Regions from separate parts of the Kitasatospora sp. NE20-6 genome, predicted to be linked through region 4. Evidence: riboswitches for the same ligand, from Rfam matches in the RefSeq annotation. Region 4 holds a riboswitch; each other region holds the start of a gene.
The links. A riboswitch is a leader RNA that binds a small molecule or an ion and turns the genes downstream of it on or off. The one in region 4 is predicted to bind cyclic di-AMP.
Positions count from the first base shown of each region.

Region 1: linked by a shared signal. The riboswitch ahead of SNE206_RS25265 (M23 family metallopeptidase) and the one ahead of SNE206_RS37030 (transglycosylase family protein) in region 4 are both predicted to bind cyclic di-AMP.
Region 2: linked by a shared signal. The riboswitch ahead of SNE206_RS05790 (peptidoglycan DD-metalloendopeptidase family protein) and the one ahead of SNE206_RS37030 (transglycosylase family protein) in region 4 are both predicted to bind cyclic di-AMP.
Region 3: linked by a shared signal. The riboswitch ahead of SNE206_RS30025 (transglycosylase family protein) and the one ahead of SNE206_RS37030 (transglycosylase family protein) in region 4 are both predicted to bind cyclic di-AMP.

Region 1 covers NZ_BPRL01000039.1:82,717-88,063, forward strand. Annotated here, with positions in the region: gene SNE206_RS25235 (sensor histidine kinase) at 1-414, opposite strand, end outside; gene SNE206_RS25240 (hypothetical protein) at 628-843, opposite strand; gene SNE206_RS25245 (PaaI family thioesterase) at 1,039-1,464, opposite strand; gene SNE206_RS25250 (hypothetical protein) at 1,657-1,842, opposite strand; gene SNE206_RS25255 (tautomerase family protein) at 2,017-2,238, shown strand; gene SNE206_RS25260 (YiaA/YiaB family inner membrane protein) at 2,270-2,560, opposite strand; cyclic di-AMP (ydaO/yuaA leader) riboswitch at 2,784-2,944, shown strand; gene SNE206_RS25265 (M23 family metallopeptidase) at 2,956-3,732, shown strand; gene SNE206_RS25270 (hypothetical protein) at 3,743-4,633, opposite strand; gene SNE206_RS25275 (GNAT family N-acetyltransferase) at 4,714-5,310, shown strand.
Region 2 covers NZ_BPRL01000005.1:46,341-51,687, forward strand. Annotated here, with positions in the region: gene SNE206_RS05775 (PP2C family protein-serine/threonine phosphatase) at 1-37, shown strand, start outside; gene SNE206_RS05780 (hypothetical protein) at 474-668, shown strand; gene SNE206_RS05785 (DUF6348 family protein) at 708-1,526, opposite strand; cyclic di-AMP (ydaO/yuaA leader) riboswitch at 1,887-2,080, shown strand; gene SNE206_RS05790 (peptidoglycan DD-metalloendopeptidase family protein) at 2,086-3,060, shown strand; gene SNE206_RS05795 (hypothetical protein) at 3,378-3,644, shown strand; tRNA gene SNE206_RS05800 (tRNA-Gly) at 4,020-4,093, opposite strand; tRNA gene SNE206_RS05805 (tRNA-Pro) at 4,258-4,331, shown strand; gene tig (trigger factor) at 4,587-5,347, shown strand, end outside.
Region 3 covers NZ_BPRL01000054.1:60,711-66,057, forward strand. Annotated here, with positions in the region: gene SNE206_RS30015 (LysR family transcriptional regulator) at 1-698, opposite strand, end outside; gene SNE206_RS30020 (MFS transporter) at 796-2,268, shown strand; cyclic di-AMP (ydaO/yuaA leader) riboswitch at 3,084-3,235, shown strand; gene SNE206_RS30025 (transglycosylase family protein) at 3,237-4,304, shown strand; gene SNE206_RS30030 (glycoside hydrolase family 6 protein) at 4,721-5,347, shown strand, end outside.
Region 4 covers NZ_BPRL01000089.1:11,795-17,141, reverse strand. Annotated here, with positions in the region: gene SNE206_RS37050 (SurA N-terminal domain-containing protein) at 1-457, shown strand, start outside; gene SNE206_RS37045 (MazG family protein) at 513-1,505, shown strand; gene SNE206_RS37040 (hypothetical protein) at 1,463-1,891, opposite strand; gene SNE206_RS37035 (cytochrome P450) at 2,071-3,348, shown strand; cyclic di-AMP (ydaO/yuaA leader) riboswitch at 3,540-3,726, shown strand; gene SNE206_RS37030 (transglycosylase family protein) at 3,731-4,594, shown strand; gene eno (phosphopyruvate hydratase) at 4,800-5,347, shown strand, end outside.

The DNA of each region.
Region 1 (5,347 bases), on a different contig from region 4:
GTGGCGTCCGGCGCGGGCGCCGCAGAGCACCGCGAGGGTCTGGGCGAGGCGGGCCTGCTGGGCGGCGGCGTGGTCGGCCTTGAGGAGGCCTTCGAGCAGGGCCGGGTCGTCGTGGGTGCGCTCCATCTCGTCGAGGCCGGCCTGCTGGTCGTGGGCCATGACGAGGATGCGGCGCGCCACGCTGAGGAAGGCGCGCTGGGTGGCGGCGGTGTGGTCCTGCTCCTGCCGGGCGGCGGCGTGTTCGGCGCTGCTCCGGGCCAGTTCGGACGCCAACTGTGCGTGCAGGGATTCGAGTTCGTCCTGCTGCTGTGCGTGGCGCCGGCGCAGCGTGAGCCCGACGGCCCGGTAGCGCGCGGCGCTGAGCACCGCGAGGACGGCGAGGACAACGGCTGCCGCCGCGCACCACTGAGTCATCGTCACGCGGCGAATTCTAAGATGATGATCCTACGAAAGTGTGAACAGATCGCAGGATTGGTGAGCTGCACGCGTCAACGGCTCGCGTCCGGCAGGTGGCGGACCGTCACCCCGGACGCCGGGCCGACCTCCCGGACCCGGGTCCGGACCACCCGCTCCACCTGCGCCGGAACCCCGCCGGACAGCCCGGACGTCACCGGCCGCGGGCCGTCCTCACTGACCGTCGACCTCGCCGTACGGCTCCGGCGGACGCGCCGCCACCGGCCGCAGACTGCGCAGCCCGCGGGCGACCGCGAAGGCCCGGCGGAGCGTCGCGCCGACGCCGTCGGCCCGGACGGCCCCGGAGCCCGCGGACGGAGGCTCGACCGACGGGCGCTGTCCCGGGATGAATCCGGTGGCGGGCGGAGCCGTCCGGGCCGTCTGCGTCATCTCTCCACGTCCTTCGTCTCCTGCCGGATGCCGCCGGAGGCGGACCGGGCTCGTGCCGTCCCTGCGACACCTACCCCGCAGGACTGCAATTCTTGTCGCGGTTCGGCGACGGGACGGTCTCGGAACCCACCCGAATCGGTACCGATCGCCCGGATCGCCCACCCGGATCGCCCACCCGGATCGCCCGGACCGCCGTCACGGGGCGGAGTCGACCGCGATCATCGTGCCCTGCAGCAGCGCGACCTCCTTGCCCGGAACCCCGGCGGTCACGGACCGTATCTCGGCCCCCACGACGGTGATGGTGCGTCCGCTGCGCACGACGGTGCCGGTCGCCCGCAGCCGCTCGCCGACGCCGGGGCTGAGCAGGTTGAGCTTGAACTCGACGCTCAGCACGTCCTTGCCCTCGGGCATCAGGGAGAGCGCGGCCGCACCGGCCGCCGCGTCCGCCAGGGTGGAGATCGCGCCCGCGTGGACGAACCCGTTCTGCTGGGTCACCCCGGGGCGGACGGGCAGGTCGAGCACCACCCGGCCGCGGGCCAGCTCGACGATCTCGACGCCGAGGGTCGCCAGCAGCGGCTGACCGGTGAGGTTGCTGCGGAGCCGGTCGGTGAGCGTTTCCATGCGGCGGTCCAGGTGCGCGGGTGCGGGCGGGGCTCCCTGAACCCTCCGTCGGCGACCGGCCCGGCGTCAACCCTCGCCCCGGCCGGCGGGGCGCCCCGGCGCAGGAAAGCACCGAGGCCCGCGCGGCGGCGCGGGCCTCGGTGCCGGGGGCGTACGGGCCCCGGGGCGGGCGTGGGCGCCCGCGGGAAGGAGTCAGACGAGGTCGGCGTCGCCGTCCGCCCGGTCGTCGGCACCGGTGTCGGGCAGTTCGCTGCCGGTCACGGCCCTGGCGTCGCCGATGCGGTGCTGCTGCCCGTCCGCGTGGGCGCTGGGTGCGGTCAGCGAGGCGACGACGCCGACGGCGAGGGAGGCAAAGGCGAGCATGCTGCGCTTCTTCATGCCCTGCACAACGCGCGGCGCGGCAGGGGGTCACGGCCCGGCCCCCGCCGGCGTGCGGGCGGCCCGTCCGCCGCCGTCCGCCGCCGTCCGCCGCCGTCCGCGGGGTGCCGGCGGGCCCTGCGGTACCGTGCGCCCGGCCGGTGGACCGGCCGCACCGCCGAACCGGGAGACCCCGTGCCCTTCATCACCGTCAAGCAGCTGGCCGGCCGCACCGAGGAGCAGCGCGCCGAGATCGCCCGCGCCCTCACCGACGCCTACGCCCGGGCCACCGGCCTGGCCGCGGACAAGATCTGGGTGGCCATCGAGGAGGTGCCCGCCGAGAACTGGGCGATCGGCGGTGAGACCCTCGCCGCCCGGGCCCGGACGGCCGCCGGCCCCGGTGGTGCCGCGGACTGAGCGCGGTCGGCCCGGCGGGGTGCCCGTCGGCTCAGATGCCGTCGACCTTGAACGGGTCGTGCTCGGCCAGCAGCCGGTCGAGCCGGGCCTGGTCGACCCGGGAGGTGATCGCGCCGGCGTCCTGGCGGTCGCGGACGACCTTCGCCAGCGTGAACGCCGAGGTGATCACGTACAGCAGGGCGACGGCCAGGAAGGCGCGCATCCACGCGTCGACCGGCAGGTAGGCGATCCCGATCGCGAGGGCGGCCGTCGCGAGGGCGAACGAGAGGACGGCCTGCGCGTAGTAGGCGGCCGTGGTGCGGGACTGGATCGGTGCGCTCATGACGGCAGCGTCCCGGAGGCGGGCCCGACCGGCATGAGTACGGGTACTCAGCTTCGCAGCTCGTTCACCCTCCGTGACCGGCCCCCTGGCAAACCATCGCAAATCGCCCATTCCTCGCGTAGACCGAACGAATCAACCGGCTCAGGCGCTTGGAATCAAGGCAGGCATAGCATTAACGTTTGATAACGCAGCGCGGTCGGCAACGCCGTACCGACTCGGCACCGTGCGCGTGTCGCTCAATCCCGCGGTCTGCCTTCGCCGGTGGGCCCGGGAGCCGGGGAACCACGTTCCTTGGGGTGAATCGGCCGGGCCCAGGCCCAGCCGTAGGAGACCTTCCTGCTCCGAACCCGTCAGCTAACCCGGTCGGCGAGAGGGAAGGAAAGGAGTGCGCCTCCGTGGCGTCGACGCACTCGGCGGAGCCCACCGCCGCAGCCACCCAGCTCCTCGACCACCCGCGTGAGCAGGCCGACCAGGCCCGCCACCGGATGCCCCGTCAGACCAGGGGCACCAGCCCGCTGTTCGGCGTCACGGCCACCATGGCCGCCACCTTCGGCGCCGCAGGCCTGACCGCCGCCGCCGCAGGCCCCGCCGCCGCGGCCGAACCCGCCGTGTCCGCGCCCGACGAGGCCGCCGACACCGCCGCCGATCCCGGTCTCGCCCTCGCCGCCCGCATCCAGCAGCAGGCCGACAACCGCCGCACCGCCGCCGACGAGGCCGCCCGGCTCGCCGCCGCGCAGGAGGCCGAGGCCCGCCGCGCCGCCCAGGCCGCCGTCGACGACGCCGCGCTCGCGCTGCCCACCACCGGCTACACCCTCGGCACGCCGTACGGCCAGTCCAGCACCTGGGCCCACCTGTACACCGGCCTCGACTTCGAGGCCCCCGCCGGCACCCCGGTCACCGCCGTCGCGGCCGGCACCGTCACCTCCGCCGGCTGGGCCGGCTCGTACGGCTACCGCGTCGTCCAGACCCTGCCCGACGGCACCGAGATCTGGTACTGCCACCTCTCCCGCCTCGCCGCCACCGACGGCCGCGCCGAGCGCGGCGCCGTCCTCGGCGCGGTCGGCGCCACCGGCACCGTCACCACCGCCAGGCTCCACCTGGAGGTACGGCCCGGCGGCGGCGCACCGGTCGACCCGCTCGGCTGGCTCCGCTCGCACGGCGTCCAGCCGTAACGGCCCCCGCCTACACGCCGCCCGGCTCGTCCCGGGCGGCGTCCGCGTAGGCCTGCAGCTCGGCCGTGCCCGGCTCCGGCGCCAGGTCCGGGTACTCCCACAGCAGCAGCTCCGGCAGGCCCGGCAGCGTCCAGTCGCCGCACAGCCACAGCGCGCCGTCCTCCGCCACCTGCTCGAACTCCTCGAACCCGCCCGACAGCTCGGGCGGCATCGGCTCGCCCAGCGCGGTCAGCCCGGCCAGATTGCGGTAGCTGCGCCGCATCAGCCCGTACTCCAGCAGCCGCCGCGCGCCGTCCGTGGCCATGCCGATCGCCAGCAGGTGCGCCGGCCCCCAGCCGAGCCCGCCGTCCGCGTCCTCCATGGCGTCCAGCGTGCCGGCGTCCACCAGGGCCGCGTACGCCGCGACGCGCTCCTCCGGCGCCAGCGCGCGGAACGCGTCCAGCCAGTCCCGCACCGCGTCGACGTCGCCGGTCTCCACCCCGTCGGCCTGCAGCAGCAGGGTGTACAGCCGCGGCCAGGTGAGCAGCTGCGGCCGGCGCAGCAGCGTGCCCAGCAGCTCGCCCTGCCACTCCGCCTCGGCGTGCAGGCGCTCCCACCGCTTCGCGTTGAGCCGCCGCGCAGCCCGCTGGCGGTCGATGAGCAGCCGCACCGCCGCCCCGTACGCCTCCGGCCCGGCCCAGGGCTGCACGTACAGGTGGAGCCGCTCGTGCAGCAGCTGCTCCACCACCGCCGACCCCAGCTCGGGCCAGCCGTCGTGCAGCGGCGCGCCACCCAGTTCGAGCAGCGTCAGCACCGCCCGTACGGCCTCCTCCGGCACCGGGGGCAGGCCCTCGGCCTCCGCCCAGGCGAGCAGCTCCTCGGTGCGGGTACGGGGGATGAGCTGCAGGTCTTCGTCGTCCACGCCCCGTACGGTAGCCGGTGCGCCCCCTGCCGCGCGGCCCGGCCGCCCTGTCGGCCGCCCGCAGGGTAGGGTCGGCCGCCATGACCCCGGCCCCCGTCCGCACGGTGCACCCGGTCCACCTGGAGGGCCCCCGCCTCGCCGTCCGCGAGTTCCGCCTCGCCCCGGACGACGTCGCCGCCCTCCACGCGGTGTTCGGCGACCCGGAGACCGCCCGGTACCTGCCCTTCGAGTCGCAGGACGAGGAGGAGTGCGCCGACCAGATCGAGCTCTACCTCGACGAGGCCCGGCAGGAACCGCGCACCGCCTACCGCCTGGCCGTCACCCTCCGTGCCGACGGCCACGACCCGGCGCCCGTCGGCAACGCCGTCCTCGGCCTCGAAGGCGACCGTGCCGCCTCCCTCGGCTACGCGCTGCGCCGCGACACCTGGGGCAACGGCTACGCGGGCGAGATCACCGCGCTGCTGTGCGGGTTCGCCTTCGGCACGCTCGGTCTGCACCGGCTCGCCGCCCGCGTCGACCCCGCCAACACCGCCTCCGTGCGGGTGCTCACCCGGGCGGGGTTCCGGCCCGAGGGGCGCATCCGCCACGACCTCCACCTGCGCGGGGCCTGGCACGACTCGCTGCTGTTCTCCCTGCTGGAGGACGAGTGGGGGCGGCCGTCCGCAGCACGGGGGTAGGGAGAGCCCCACCCCGGACCGGGCAGCAGGCCGGATT
Region 2 (5,347 bases), on a different contig from region 4:
CGACGACCGCGCCGTGCTGCTGGTGTGGCGGCAGTAGCACCTGTCAACCCCTGGGAGGTGATCTTCGGCCATTCTGGCGGAGCCTCCCCCGGATGGATCACACCGCCCGGGCCTGCTTGTTGGCCAATGAGGCGTGTTCACCCCGCCCCCGCGGACGCTTCGTCAGAAGGCTTCCGCTATCGTCTCGGTCGGCGGAAATTCGTCTCACATGGCAGGATCCGGGCCCCGTGCTTCCGGCAAGTCCTTTACGCAGGCAGCACGAACGACCACACTGAGTCCGGGTGGGCTGGTCGGAGCTCGGGGGATGGGGGGCGGCACGTGCGGCAGGCAGCAGGCGGCCGGGTCCTGCAGGGCACCTCCATGGCGACGGGATCGGCCGACTCGTGCCAGGGACGGTCGGCGCAGGCCGCGGTCCGGCTTCGACACGGGGTTCCAGCAAGAACCCCCGCCACAGATTGAGGAAGTGAGTCCGGGTGGCCTTCTCCGTCTCCGCGTTGTTCCTGTTCGGCGTGATCGTCGTGATCTTCATCCGCAACAAGCAGTTGAAGACCAGTCACGCGATCATCGCAGCACTCTTCGGCTTCATGGTGAGCCAGTCCACGGCGGCCAAGCCGATCCAGGACTTCCTCAGCCAGCTCGCGAAGACGATCTCCTCCGTGGCCAGCTGACCGCAGCGCCGACCCGGCCGCCGCTTCCGCGCGGCCAGGTCAGCGCCCGGGCCGCGCCTGCCGCCAGCGCGCGAGCAGGCCGCGCCGCAGCACCCCCGGGCCGCCGTGTGCCGCCCCGGGGGCCGGAGCCGACCCGGCGGGCACCGCCTGCGCCTCCTGCCCGTCCGGGACCAGCAGGACGAACAGCCGTGCCCAGCAGAGGCGTTCGCCGCGCGGCCAGCCGAGGGCGCGCAGGGCGGCCGACGCCGGCTCCGACACGGTGCCGTCGACCCGCACCTCCGCGACCTCCTCGCCGGCCCGGCCGCCGAGGAACACCTTCACCCCGGTGACCCCGGTCGACGGCAGCCCGGGCCGCAGGGCGTCCGCCAGTGCGGGCAGCAGCTGGTTGCCGGCCAGCCACTCCGCCAGCCGGTCGCTCCCGAAGCCGAACACCGCCGCCGGGCCCTGCACGGCGTGCCACCCGGGCAGTTCCCCGGGCCGCACGTGGTCGCCGTGCTCGCCGCGGCGCTCCTGCATCTCCACCACGGCCGCCGCGGTGGTCGTCGCCCACATGCGCACGGCGCTGTCGAGCTTCTCCTCCTCCGTGCGGCCGCGCCCGGCGGTGCAGTCCCAGATCACCGGACCGTCCGCCTGCCCCAGCCGCAGGACGAAGCCCAGGTCGACGTGGCCGACCGCGCCGTCCTCGCCCGGGTGCTCGCGGACCGCCACCGCCGTCGTGCCGGGCCCGCGCAGCACGCTGCCGTCCACCGTGAACCGCTGCCCGTACCGGGCCATCTCCCGGATCACGCTGCGCTGGACCGTCTCCAGCCTGGCCTGCGCCCGCAAAAGGGGCTCCTTGCTCGAAAAGGGGTCGAACATCGCTCGCGAGCGAGGCTATCGGCCGGACGTCCGCCCGGTGACACCGGTCCGCGGACGCGGTTCCCCGGACGTCCGGCGGGCCCGGAAAGGGCCTCCGGGAGGCCCTCGTGACCAGGGTCACCGGGGTGCGCATGATCCGTGCCCCGCCGCGACCGGCCGGCCACGCGGGGTGCGGAATCTCCCGCGCGGACATGATCCGGATACGCACGGTCACTGCGGCGACTGCGCTCTGCCCACCTCGCCCCGGCGGAGAGTGACCGCCGGGAGTGCTCGTGACGGCCCCTCGGAGGGGGCGGCTTGCCAGCGGAGCGGTCCATAGGTTTTTCTCATGGTCTGCCCGGCCACCGACCGGGCGGGCCACCGGGTGGAACGCCGAGTCCTGCCGCTGCCCGGGGTCACGCACCATCTGTGCACGGCAGGAGCGGGGGACCCAAGGTAAGTGCCGCGCCCGGTAGTTCCGGGACGGCTTGGGGTGAAGTCGCGTCATTTTCCGCGACCGGGCGATCTCCCAGCCCGAACCCGACAGCTCACCTCGTAGGCGTAGGAGAGGAACAACTCCATGTCCGTTCTGGGCACCCGTCTGTCCCGCGTCGCCGTCGCCACCGGTGTGGCCGCCGCTGCGATCGCCATCCCCGTCACCGCTGCCAGCGCCCACAGCGCCGGCACCCAGGCCGCGGCCCCCGTCGCTGCCGCCCCGGCCGCCGCCCCGGCCGCGGCCCCGGCCGCCGCCCCGGCGCAGGCCGCCTCGTACCAGGTCGTCCACGGCGACACCCTGTCCAAGATCGCCGGTGCGCAGCACGTCGACGGCGGCTGGAAGAAGCTGTACGACGACAACCGCCAGGTCATCGGCGGCAACCCGAACCTCATCCTCCCGGGCCAGAAGCTCTCCGTCTCCGGTCAGGCCGCCGCGGCCGCGCCGCAGGCCGAGACCAAGAAGGCCGACTCGGCCGCGGCTTCCCGCTCCGAGCACCGCGCCCCGGTCGCGAGCACCCCGAAGCCGGCTGCCCCGACCACCGAGGCCGCCAAGCCCGCCGCGCCCAAGACCGAGGCCGCCAAGCCGGCCGCGCCCAAGACCGAGGCCGCCAAGCCCGCCGCCCCGACCACCGAGGCCAAGGCGCCCGCCGCCACCTCCGGTTACGTCGCGCCGGTCTCCTCCGGCCTCGGCACCCCGTACCACAAGGCCGGTTCCAACTGGTCCAGCGGCTACCACACCGGTGTCGACTTCGCGGTCAGCACCGGCACCTCGATCCACGCCATCGCGGCGGGCACCGTCGTCGAGGCCGGCTGGGGCGGCGCCTACGGCAACAACGTCGTCATCAAGCACGCCGACGGCAAGTACTCCCAGTACGCGCACTTCTCGGCGCTGAAGGTCTCGGTCGGCCAGACCGTCACCGCCGGCCAGGTCATCGGCCTCTCCGGTGCCACCGGCAACGTGACCGGCCCGCACCTGCACTTCGAGATCCGCACCACCCCGTCGTACGGCTCGGACATCGACCCGGTGGCGTACCTCGCCGCCCACGGCGTCCGCGTCTGACGCACCCCGCGCCACCCGAAGGCCCGGCCGGAGATCCACGGATCCCCGGCCGGGCCTCGGCCTTTTCCTCTCCGCCGTTCCGTCGTTCCGCCGGGCGTCCCCGTTCCGGTCCCGTTCCCGGCCCCGGTCCCGTTCCCGGTCGCGTTCCCGGTCCCGGTCCGGTCCGCCCCGGCCTCCGCCCTCGCGGCGCTTCCCGTGCCGGGGCGTGCGGCGTCAACACGCCACCGACCGGCCGAACGTCCCCGGGGCCGCGCGCCCTTCCTTTTACTGTCGCAGCCACGACAAACCCCGTCGTGGAACGTGGAAGGGAACCCCTCATGACCCGAGCACTCCGCCGCGCCGCCGTTCTCCTGGCCGTCACCGGAGCCGCCTGCCTGCCGGCCGCGTCCGCGGTCGCCGACAGCGACTCCTTCAACCCGACGATCGTGATCGGCAACTTCAACCAGCTCGCGGGCGACGACATCTTCAACGCCGGCCAGGACAACACCGTGGGCTCCAACGACGGCGGCTCCGACTCCGCCCGCGCGGGCATGCTCGACACCGACGCGTACGCCGCCCGTGTGGTCCGTCACTACCTGGGCTGACCTCGGCCGCAGCACGGAAACGGCCCCGGGCCGGCGGTCCACCCGCCGACCCGGGGCCGTTTCCGTCGGGCCGTTTCCGTCGGGCCGTTCCGGCCGGGTCCGGGGATCGCCGCCCGCTCCGGGACGGGTGGCCCGAACCGGCGGCAGGCCGTGCGACCGCGCGCACGCCGGGGGTGCACCGGCAGCCCCGCCCGCCCGTGCGGACTCCCGCGCGCCCCGGCCCTCCTCGGAGCGGGGCCGGGCGCGGCAGGGCGGGACCACGACCGGTCCGGCCGGGCGCGGCACGGGCGCGGAACGGGCACGCCGCCCTGACGGGCCGTCGAACGACAACGGCCCCAGCTCCGCGATCATGTCGCTGAGCTGGGGCCGGGGCGGTGGAGCGGGCGACGAGAATCGAACTCGCGTGGCCAGTTTGGAAGACTGGGGCTCTACCATTGAGCTACGCCCGCATGCGTGCGTTGACGGCACGTCGCCCCCGGGCCGGGGTCGGCCGCGAGGACGTTGGCCAGCCTACCTGGTCGGGTCGGCGAAATGCACACCGCTTTCGCCCGGGCGGCCTCCGATATTGCGCGGAGGGGCCCCGGACCGGCGTGTACTCTTCCTCTCGGCACTACGGGGTGTGGCGCAGTTTGGTAGCGCGTCCGCTTTGGGAGCGGAAGGCCGTCGGTTCGAATCCGGCCACCCCGACAGTTTCGGCAGGGTCTCGTCAGGCGGGCGGGGCCCTGTTGCTTTCGTGGTACCGGTAGGATGGACCGCTGGCGGTGGTGCCTGTGGCGATTACACGGACCGCGACCGCCCGAGGGCGAGGAGTCACGCTCACCGTCCACCCCCGTACGGGAGATGCAGCCCCAACCGCCCATCGCCCGTCTCGCCCGATCGGCCTACCGGCCGGCGACGTCGGGCGGAGACAACCCGACCGCAAGCCCAATAGGAGACCTAACCGTGAAGAGCGCCGTCGAGACTCTGAACCCGACCCGGGTTCGACTCACCGTCGAGGTGCCCTTCGAGGAGCTCAAGCCCAGCCTCGACGCGGCGTACAAGAAGATCAACCAGCAGGTCTCGGTCCCGGGCTTCCGCAAGGGCAAGATTCCGGCTCGTGTCATCGACCAGCGCTTCGGCCGTGCCGCCGTGCTGGAGGAGGCGGTGAACGACGCCCTGCCGCGCTTCTACACGCAGGCCGTCGACGAGATCAAGATCGATGTCCTCGGCCAGCCCGACATCACGGACATCGAGGGTGTCGAGCGGATCGCCGACGGTGGTGACCTCAAGTTCACCGCCGAGGTCGACGTCCGCCCCGAGATCACGCTGCCTGACTTCTCGGAGATCTCCGTCACCGTCGACGCCATCGAGGTGTCGGACGAGGACGTCGCCAAGTCGCTGGAGCAGCTCCGCGAGCGCTTCTCCTCCGTCAAGGACGTCGAGCGCGCCGCCGCCGAGGGCGACGTCGTGGTCGTCGACCTGGAGGCCAAGGTCGACGGCGAGGTGCCGGAGGACGGCACCGCCACCGGCGTGAGCTACGAGATCGGCTCCGGCCGCCTGCTGGACGGCATCGACGAGGCCGTCGTCGGCCTGTCGGCCGGCGAGTCCAAGACCTTCACCACCGAGCTCAAGGGTGGCACCGAGGCCGGCAAGGAGTCGGAGGTCACCGTCACCGTGACCGCCGTCCAGGAGAAGGAGCTCCCCGAGCTGGACGACGAGTTCGC
Region 3 (5,347 bases), on a different contig from region 4:
GCCGCCGGGTACGTCGCGAGGGTGCCCACCGTCGTCCGGGCGAGGCCGAGTTCGGCGAGCGCGGCGTCGATCGGACCGGTCAGCCGGCCGCGCCGGGAGACCCCGACGTGCCGGGCCGCGGCGAAGGCGGCGGGGGTGACCGGGCCGTCGAGCAGCGGGTGCCCGGGGCGGACGACGCCCAGCATGGTGTCCTCGTGGAGCAGTTCGACGTGGACCTCGGGCGCGGTGGTGTCGATCACGCCGACCTCCAGGTCGGCGGCCCCGTCGCGCAGGCTCGGCGCGTCCAGGTGGCTCTCGCCGAGGAAGCGGAGCCGCACCCCCGGCGCCTCCGCCGCGGTGCGGGCGAGGAGTGCGGCGCCGTGCGCGGCGGCGAAGGCCTCGTGGGCGAGCACCGTGAAGGTGCGGTCGAGCGCGCGCAGGTCGACGCGCCCGGCCGCGGTGAACAGCCCGCGGGCGCGTTCGACGACCGCCCGGACCTCCGCGTGGATCGCCAACGCGTGCGGTGTGGGCACCATGCCGCGTCCCGCCCGGACGAGCACCGGATCCCCGAGGGCCCGGCGGATCCGTCCCAGGGTGCGGCTCATGGCCGGCTCGGAGAGGTGGAGCCGGGCCGCGGCCCCGGAGACGCTCGACTCCTCGACGAGCACGTCGAGCGCGGCCAGCAGGTTCAGGTCCATTCCGGATTGCACGGGACGCATTCCTCTCTTGCGAAACTTGCACTGGAGACAATCCCACACCCGCCCTACCGTGAACGGGAACCCACACCCGCCCGCTCCCGGAGGAGCTCCCTTGCCCATGCCCGCCCCCGGCCGGTCCGCCCCGCACGGCCCCGCCACCGCCCCGCCACCGCCCGGCCCTGCCGCGCTGCGCCGGCCGACCCTGCTCACGATGTGCGCCTGCGTGCTCGTCGCACAGGGCATGGTCGCCGCGATCAACCTGCTGCTCCCCCGGCTCGCCGCGTCCGCCCTGCATCCGTCCGCCACCGGGCTGCTGTGGACGGTCGACGCGTACGTCCTCGTCTTCGCCGGCCTGCTGATCCCGGCGGGCGCGTGCGGCGACCGCTACGGGCGGCGGCCCGCCCTGCTCACCGGACTCGCCCTGTTCGCGGGCGGCGCCTGCCTGAGCGCCGCCGCCGGACCGCTCGGCTCGGTGGCGGTGCTCGTCGCCGGGCGCGCGGTCTCCGGCGCGGGCGCGGCGCTGATCATGCCCGCCACCATGTCGGTGCTCACCGAACTCGCCGGCCCCGGGCACCGCGTGAAGGCCCTCGCCTCCTGGACCCTCGCCATCGGGCTCGGCGGCCTCGTCGGCAACCTCGGCGGCGGCCTGGTCGCCCAGTACCTGCCCTGGGAGGCGCTGTTCTGGGCGATGGCACCGCTCGCGGCCGTGCTGGCCGCCGCCGTGCTGCGCACCGTCCCCCGGCTCCCCCGGCACCCCGCCGCCCCCGACCCGCTCGGCTCGGTGCTGCTCACCGCGGGCACGGGCGCCCTGCTGTACGGCATCGTGGAGGGCCCGTCGCGCGGCTGGGCCTCGGCCCACGTGCTCGGGGGCTTCGCGGCGGGCGCGGCCCTGCTGGCCGGCTTCACCCGCTACGCCCTGACCGCGCGCCACCCCCTGGTCGACCCGCGACTGTTCGCCTCCCGCAGGTTGCGGGCGGCAGCACTCGGCACCGCCGCGTCCTTCTTCGGCCTGTTCGCGCTGTTCTTCGTCAACGCGCAGTTCCTGCAGTACGTCAAGGGCTACTCGCCGGCGCGGACGGGCTTCGCGATCGTGCCGCTCACGGTCGGCATGGCCCTGGTGCCCCGGCTCGCCGTCCGGCTGCAGGCCCGGCACGGCGTGCGGTTCGTCGCCGGGGGCGGGCTGGCGCTGATCGGCGCCGGGCTGCTCGGCATGTCGACCGCCGGACCGGCCACCCCGTACCCGCTGTACGCGGTCTGGCTGCTGGTGCTCTCCGCCGGCCTGGGCCTCTGCGCCCCCGGGCTGACCCACGCGGTGATGTCGGAGCTGCCGCCGCGGCAGGCCGGGCTGGGGGCGGGGCTGAACACCGCGGCCCGGGAGTTCGGCGCGGCCCTGGGCGTCGCGGTGGTGGGCACGGTGCTCACCGCCCGGCTCGGCCCCGGCGGGGTCCACGGCGGCTCCGGGGCGGCGGAGTTCGCGGCCGCGACGGCCGTGGGCCTGCGGGTGGTCGCCGTACCGGTGCTGCTGGCGGCCGTGGCGGTCACGCTCGGTCTGCGCGGCCGCGCGGACGGCGGGGCCCGGAAGAACCCCTGACCGCCCGACCGCCGGACCGCCCGACCGCCCGACCGCCCGACCGCCTGAGGGCCCGCAGGGCCGGGCGGGCCCCGGGAGGCCGGCACCGCGGGCGGCGTCGCCCTCGGCCACCGCCCGCTCACGCCGGGCGAGGCCTGCCGCGGTCGGGGCCGCCCGGCCGGAGACCTGCCGGGGCGATCGGCCCCGCGACGGCGTCACGGCGGTCCGCGGCCCCGCGACGCCCCTGGTGGCGGCGCCCTCGCGCTCGGGTGCGGACGAACCGTTCCGCCACGAACCGGTCGCGCACCGGCACCCGCACCGGCCGCCCCACCGGCGGCGCGGCACTCCGCTCGGACATTCGTTCGTGTGGCGATGAGCCCCCGACCGCAGGCCCCGGCGCGCCCGGACCGCTCCCCGCGTGAATGCCGCCGCGGGCGCCGGACGGGTGACGCCGGAATTCCCCGCGGTGAATTCCACGGGAATGGGGAGCGCAATAGGCGCATTTTCCGCCGTGTCACCCTGCACAATCCCCACGCATCCTGCGCACGCCCCGGGAGGCGCTGCCGGACGCCTCCGGCGGCCGCCCGATCGGGCCGCCACGGCCCGTCCGACGCCGCCTCACCTGTGGCGCGGCCGTGCGCACCCATGGGGCCGCCGCCCCGGATCCCGGGCCGCCCGGCCGAAATGCGGCACGGTGACGGGACAGCACTGGTGATGATTGTGTGATGGTCGGGATGCTGGCTTGTTATCGAGGTGACGATCCCTCTAATCTCCGATCAGCCCGCCACAGCACGGGCGCCCGAAGCGCGGCACGCCGAACCCTGCCCACCGCGCCCACCGGGTCATCGACCAGAACCTGGGCAGGGACGGGGGACCCACGACTCGTCGCCGTCCCCGACGGCTTGGGGTGAAGCCGCGTCCGCGCGGCCGGGCCACCTCCCGGTCCGAACCCGACAGCTCACCTCGCAGGCGTGCGGAGAGGGAACTCGATGGGTTTCATCGGCTCGGGCCGCCACCGCCGCCCCACCCAGACCGAGCGCGCCGTGTCGGCCGCCGGTGTGGCCGGCGCAGGCCTCGCCATACCGCTCCTGGCCGCCACCAGCGCCCACGCGGCCCCCGTCACCACCTGGGACGCCGTCGCCCAGTGCGCCAGCGCCGGCGACTGGAGCCGGGCCACCGGCAACGGCTCCTACGGCGGCCTCCAGCTCGACCTCGACACCTGGGTCGCCTACGGCGGCAGCCCCTACGGCGCCTCCCCCGACCACGCCACCAAGGAGGAGCAGATCACGGTCGCCGAGCGCGTGCTCGCCGACCGCGGTGCCCGCACCTGGGGCAGCTGCGCCACCACCGCCGGGCTCACCGGGGAGGGCCGGCCCGAGGCCGCCGAGCCCACCGCCACCGCCTCGGCGACCCCCGCCCCGACCGCCACCACGACGGTGACGGAGAGCCGCAGCCGGAGCTCCGCCCCGGTGTTCCCCGGCATGCAGGGCCGCGACGCCAACGGCATCTACTGGTACCAGGTGGACGGCGCCTGGTACTGGACCACCAGCCAGGCGGTCTACGAGGCGCACACCGCCGTCACGGCGAGCCCCTCCGCCCCGACCACCACCACGGGCACGCCCGGCACCGTCCTGCCCGGCCAGGACGCCGGCACGCCGACCGCACCGGTCACCACGCCGCCGGCCCCGACGGACGGCACCGGCACCCTGCCGGGCACCGGCACCACGCCCACCACCGACACGCCGGTCACGGGCACGCCGGCCACCGGGGCGCCCGCGACCGGCCTGCCCGCCACCGACGGGACCGCACCGGCCACCGGCACCGACCCGTCCGGCGCCGCGGAGTCGGCCGACCCGGGCGCTCCCGCCACGACGGTGACGGAGGCTCCGCCGGCCGCCGAGCCGGACACCTACACGGTGGCGGCGGGCGACACGCTCTCCGACATCTCGGCCAACCACAAGCTGGGCGGCTGGAAGAACGTCTACAGCGGCAACTCGACCACCATCGGCGAGGACCCCGACCTCATCAAGCCCGGCCAGGTGCTCAAGATCGGCTGAGCCCGCCCGACGAACCCACGAGGCCGTCGGCACCCCGGACCCCCGGAGTGCCGGCGGCCTCGGCGCGCGTGCCGGCACCGGCCGTCCGGCCCGGCCCGCAGTCCGTGAAGCGGTCCGGTCGAGGCGGCCCGCACCCGCTCCCGCATCCAGCATGCGGGAGCGCTCCCGCAATTAACGGCCCATCCTGCGCAGAGCCTTGACGGCTCAGGAGGCTCCGACTACAACTGCCTTCGCATCACCATCCACCGCATCTTCTGCGGGATTTACGCTCAGCATGCCGCGCTCCACCCCACCGGAGAAGCTCGGCACGGCCCGGACGAACAGGACTTAATGGGAGCGCTCCCACATATAGCCCCACCGCCGGACCTGACGCCCACGCACCCGCAGCCCCCGCCCGCCCACCCCGAGGAGCCCCTGTGACACGCCCCAGCCGTCGTATCGCGGCCGCGAGCGCCGCCGTCGCCACCGCCGCGGTCTGCTGTCTGCCCGCCACCGCGTCCGCCGCACCGGCCCAGGGCCCCGGCCGCGCTCCCGCCCCCGGCGCCTCGTTCTACGTCGACCTCGACAGCAAGGCCGCCCACCAGGCCGTCACCGACCTGAAGGCCGGCGACTACACGAACGCCCTCGCCATGGCGAAGATGGCCTCGTACCCGGTGGCGCAGTGGTTCAACGGCACGGCCACCCCGCAGGAGACCACCACCGCGATGGCCGACCTGCAGAGCCGCGCCGCACGGCAGCACCAGGTGCCGGTGGCCGTCGCCTACAACGTGCCCGGCCGCGACTGCTCGCAGTACTCCGCGGGCGGCGCCTCCAACTCGTCCGAGTACGCCGCCTGGATCGACGGCCTCGCCAAGGGCATCGGCAACCGGCAGACCGTCGTCGTCCTCGAACCGGACGGCCTCGCCCTCAGCCCGACGTTCTGCGGCGGCACCGCCCAGCAGCAGGCCGACCGCCTCGCCGAGATCAACGGCGCCGTCGACCGGCTCGCCCGGCAGCCGCGCGCCGCCGTCTACCTCGACGCCGGCCACAGCGGCTGGCAGAAC
Region 4 (5,347 bases):
GGCCGAGGCCGCGCCGGAGGCCGCCGCCCAGGAGCAGGCCGGGCTCGTCCGCCGGACGGTCGCCGGACTCGTGCTGGACCGGGTGATCTCCCGGGCCCTCGCCGACCGCGGCCTCACCGTCACGGACGGGGAGATCGCCCAGGTGCGGGACGCCGACGCCCAGCTGCTCGGCGGGGAGGCCGCCCTGCGGCGCGAACTGCTGCTCCGCCAGGGCGTCGCCGCCGCCGACGTGCCGGACTTCTACCGCCAGCAGCTCGGCATCCGCGCGATAGCCGCCGCCGCGGGCCAGGACGCCCGCACGGAGCAGGGCGACGCCGTGGTGCGCAAGGCGCTGGCCGACGCCGGTACGGCGCTGAAGGTCGAGGTGAACCCCCGCTACGGCCGGTGGGATCCGCAGCGCATCACGCTCGTCGAGGCGGACACCGACTGGCTGCCGGCGAAGCGCGCCACCGCCTGACCCCGGGCCGCCGGACGCCGCCGGGCGGGCCCGCCGCGGGAGGTAGGTTCGGGGGGTGGAGACTCCGAAGCTGATCCTGCTGACCACCACCCACCGGGTCGCCCCGGGCCTGCTGTCCTGGCCCGCGTGGGAGGCCCTGCACGCGGCCGGGCGCGTCCTGGCGGCCGATCCGGCGCACCCGCAGCTGCCCGCGCTGCGGCAGGCCGGTGTCGAGGTGGAGATCGTCGAACGGGCGTCCGCGCCCGCGCTGGCCCGGACGCTGGTGACGGCCGCCCCCGTCCTGTGGCTGGGCAGCCCGGACGGCGACCCCGGCCTGACCGACGCGCTCGCCCGGCTCGCGGTCGAGGGGGCCGGCACGGTGCCGGAGATCGAGCTGCTGCCCGGCTCGTACGACCTGCCGGGGGCCCGGCTGCTGGACCTCGCCTCGGTGATGGACACGCTGCGCTCGCCCGGCGGCTGCCCGTGGGACGCCGAGCAGACCCACGAGACGCTGGTGAAGTACCTCGTGGAGGAGGCGTACGAGCTGGTCGAGGCGATCGAGGAGGGCGACCGCGGCACGCTCCGCGAGGAGCTCGGCGACGTGCTCCTCCAGGTCTTCTTCCACTCCCGGATCGCCGAGGAGCACCCGGACGACCCGTTCTCGATCGACGACGTGGCCGGTGACATCGTCGAGAAGCTGATGTACCGCCACCCGCACGTCTTCGGCGACGTCGAGGCGAGCGGGTCCGCGCAGGTCGAGGCGAACTGGGAGCAGCTGAAGGCCGCCGAGAAGCAGCGCGAGTCCGTGCTGGACGGCGTGCCCGGCGGCCTGCCCGCCCTCGCCTACGCGGCGAAGCTCGTCTCCCGGGTGCGCCGGGCCGGTTTCACGGCGGTGCCCGACGCGGCGTACGCGCTGCCCGACGGGCTGACCGCCGAGTCGGCCGGAGAGCTCCTGCTGGCCGTCGCGCAGCGCGCGTACGACGCCGGGGTCGACGTGGACGCCGCGCTGCGCGGGGCCGCGCGCCGCTACCGGACGGCGGTGCGGGCCGCCGAGGGGCTCACCGGCTGACGCTGCGGCGGCACGACCTCGATGATCGCCTCGCCGACCAGGGCGAGGAGCTCGGCCAGCGGGTCGAGGTGGTCCGGCAGGTCGTCGAGGGCGACGATCCGCTCGCCGTCCGGGCCGGCCACGGCGAAGAGGCCGATCGGGCCGAGGTGCTTGGCGGCGGTGGCGACCAGCGCGGCGATGTCGCTCGGCTGGTGGGCGTCGCCGCTGACGCCGACGACGGGGCAGCCGGGGCGGTCGAGCTCGGTGGCGAGGTCCTCCGCCACTCCGGGGCGCAGATCGGCGATCAGCAGGCCCGCGGCACCCGCCGCGGCGAAGCGGCGGGCGAGGCCCCCGCCGTCCCCGCCGCGGAGTACCGCGATGACCACCACTGCCCCGGCTACTCGCATGGCCTGCTCCTCTCCCAGAGCGACACCCCGTGGACGGCCCGCACAGCCGTCTCCTACGGTTTTCGGAGGATCGTAGGCACGCCGAGACCCTCCGCAACAGGAATTACCCCCCAGGTGACCAGGCTCACGCCTCCCGGGGCCGACCGGCTCGCCGGACGGCAGCGGATACGGTCGGGGACATGCCCGACACACACCGGCCCGACCGGCCCGAACTCTTCACGTGGGAGTTCGCCGCAGACCCCTACCCCGCGTACGCCTGGCTGCGCGAACACGCGCCCGTGCACCGCACCACGCTGCCCAGCGGCGTCGACGCGTGGCTGGTCACCCGGTACGCCGACGCGCGGCAGGCGCTGGCCGACGGCAGGCTCTCCAAGAACCCCGGGCACCACAGCGCGCAGGCCCACCGCAGCGGCCGGGTCGGCATCCCGGGGGAGCGGCAGGCCGACCTGATGACGCATCTGCTGAACATCGACCCGCCGGACCACACCCGGCTGCGCCGGCTCGTGTCGAAGGCGTTCACGCCGCGCCGGATCGCCGCCTTCGAGCCGCGGGTGCAGCAGCTCACCGACCGGCTGATCGACGGTTTCGCCGCCCGCGGCACGGCCGACCTCATCCACGAGTTCGCCTTCCCGCTGCCCATCTACGCGATCTGCGACCTCCTCGGGGTGCCCGCCGAGGACCAGGACGACTTCTGCGACTGGGCGGGCATGATGCTCCGCCACACGAAGCCGGGGCAGCGCGCGCCGCAGCGCGGCGGTGTCGGGCGTGCCGTGAAGCGGATCCGCACCTACCTGGCGGACCTCATCCACCGCAAGCGCGCGGACCTCGGCGACGACCTGATCTCCGGCCTGATCCGCGCCAGCGACCACGGCGAGCACCTCACCGAGAACGAGGCCGCCGCGATGGCCTTCATCCTGCTGTTCGCGGGCTTCGAGACCACCGTCAACCTCATCGGCAACGGCCTGTACGCGCTGCTGCGCAACCCCGGCCAGCGGGCCCTGCTGCAGGCGTCGGTGGAGCGCGGCGAGAGCGGCCTGCTGGAGACCGGCATCGAGGAACTGCTGCGCTACGACGGTCCGGTGGAACTCGCCACCTGGCGGTTCGCGACCCGCCCCCTGGAGATCGGCGGGACGGCGATCCCGGAGGGCGACCCGGTGCTGGTGGTGCTGGCCGCCGCCGACCGCGACCCGGCGCGCTTCGCCGACGAGAACACCCTCGACCTCGCCCGGACGGACAACCCGCACCTGGGCTTCGGGCACGGCATCCACTACTGCATCGGTGCGCCGCTCGCCCGGCTGGAGGGCCGGGCCGCCCTCGCGACGCTGCTCACCCGGCTGCCGGACCTCGCCCTGGCCGCGGATCCGGCGGACCTGCGCTGGCGCGGCGGCCTGATCATGCGGGGTCTGCGCGAGCTGCCCGTCTCCTTCACCCCGGAGGCGGGGCGGGACGCGGGCTGACGGTGTGTCGACCCGTGGGCGTGGCGTCCGGGTGAACACGGGCGAATCAGGACAAAACGGCTTTGTTCGTGTCCGATGAGCAGTGCGTCGTAATTCTTACGTGATAACGCCGATATGAGCTTGTGATCGGTCATCACATCTGCCTACTCTCCGGACAGCCCGCGCCAGCGGGCCCCGGGCGCGACAACGCCGAATCCTGTCCGCCGCACCCCGGGACGACCGACCGAGACAAGGACAGGGGCGGGGGAACCACGTACGTCGCCGTCCCCCACGGCTAGGGGTGAAGCCGCGTCAGCAGGTCCCCTCCTGCGGCCGCGGCCGGGCCAGCCTCCCGGTCCGAACCCGACAGCTCACCTCGCAGGCGTTCGGAGAGGGACAACCCATGATCTTCACCGGACCTGGCCGTCACCGTCGTCGGACGTCCGCCGAGAAGGCGGTCGCCGTCGCGGGCGTCACCGGCGTCGGCCTCGCCATGCCGCTGCTCACCGCGGCCGCCGCGCACGCCGCGCCCGTCTCCGTCTGGGACAAGGTCGCCCAGTGCGAGAGCGGCGGGAACTGGCGGATCAACACCGGCAACGGCTTCTACGGCGGACTGCAGTTCACCGCCCGCACCTGGAAGGGCTTCGGCGGCGCCCGGTACGCCGCCTACGCGCACCAGGCGAGCAAGACCGAACAGATCGCCGTCGCCGAGAAGGTGCTCGCCTCACAGGGGCCCGGCGCCTGGCCCGTCTGCTCCAAACGGGCAGGCCTGACCCGTGGCGGGGGCTCCGCGGCGCCCGCGCCGGCCGCGGCGCCGGCCGCGGCGACCCGCTCCGGCGGTGCGCCGGTCTTCCCCGGCCACGGCGGCTGGGACGCGGGCGGCAGCGTGTACTGGTACCAGAAGGACGGCGGCTGGTACTGGACGGCGCACCGCGACATCTTCGAGCGCCACGTGCCGCCCGCCTCCGCCGAACCGGCCGACACCGAACCCGCCCCCGCCGAACCGGCCGGCACCGGGTCGGGCGAGGCGGCGGGCGAGGGCGCGGACGAGGGCGCGGACGGCGGGGCCGGGCGCACGCTGCAGGCGGTGCCGGTGCCCGCGATCGGCCGCGAGGCGTACACCGTGCAGCCCGGTGACTGCCTGTCGGGCATCGCCGCCGCCCGCGGCCTGGCCGGCGGCTGGGAGCAGCTGTACGCGAGCAACCGCCCGGTCGTCGGCGAGGACCCGGACCTGATCGTGCCGGGCCAGCTGCTGCAGCTCGACTGACTGACCGGCACCGCGCCGGCGACCGTCCGCCCCCGGGGCCGCCACCCGGGGGCGGGGCGGTCCGGTGCGTGGTCCTCCAGGTGAACTACCGGCGAGTAGCCCGGTCACACGGTGAGACAGGGCCATGCCCGGCATGGCCCTGGGGCGCCGTGCCGTTAGGCTCGGGTCGTAACGACCCACATCCGCTTCCGCTAGGAGATGCTTCGTGCCGTCCATTGATGTCGTCGTAGCCCGTGAGATCCTCGACTCTCGCGGCAACCCCACCGTCGAGGTCGAGGTGGGTCTCGACGACGGCAGCACGGGCCGTGCCGCCGTCCCGTCCGGCGCCTCCACCGGTGCCTTCGAGGCCCTGGAACTGCGCGACGGTGACAAGAACCGCTACTTCGGCAAGGGCGTGGAGAAGGCCGTCCTGGCCGTCATCGAGCAGATCGGCCCGGAGCTCGTCGGCTACGACGCCACCGAGCAGCGCCTGATCGACCAGGCCATGCTCGACCTGGACGCCACCCCGGACAAGTCCTCGCTCGGCGCCAACGCCATCCTCGGCGTCTCCCTCGCCGTCGCGCACGCGGCCTCCGAGGCCAGCGACCTGCCGCTGTTCCGCTACCTCGGCGGCCCGAACGCGCACGTCCTGCCCGTGCCGATGATGAACATCCTCAACGGCGGTTCGCACGCGGACTCCAACGTCGACATCCAGGAGTTCATGATCGCTCCGATCGGCGCGGAGTCCTTCTCCGAGGCCGTCCGCTGGGGCGT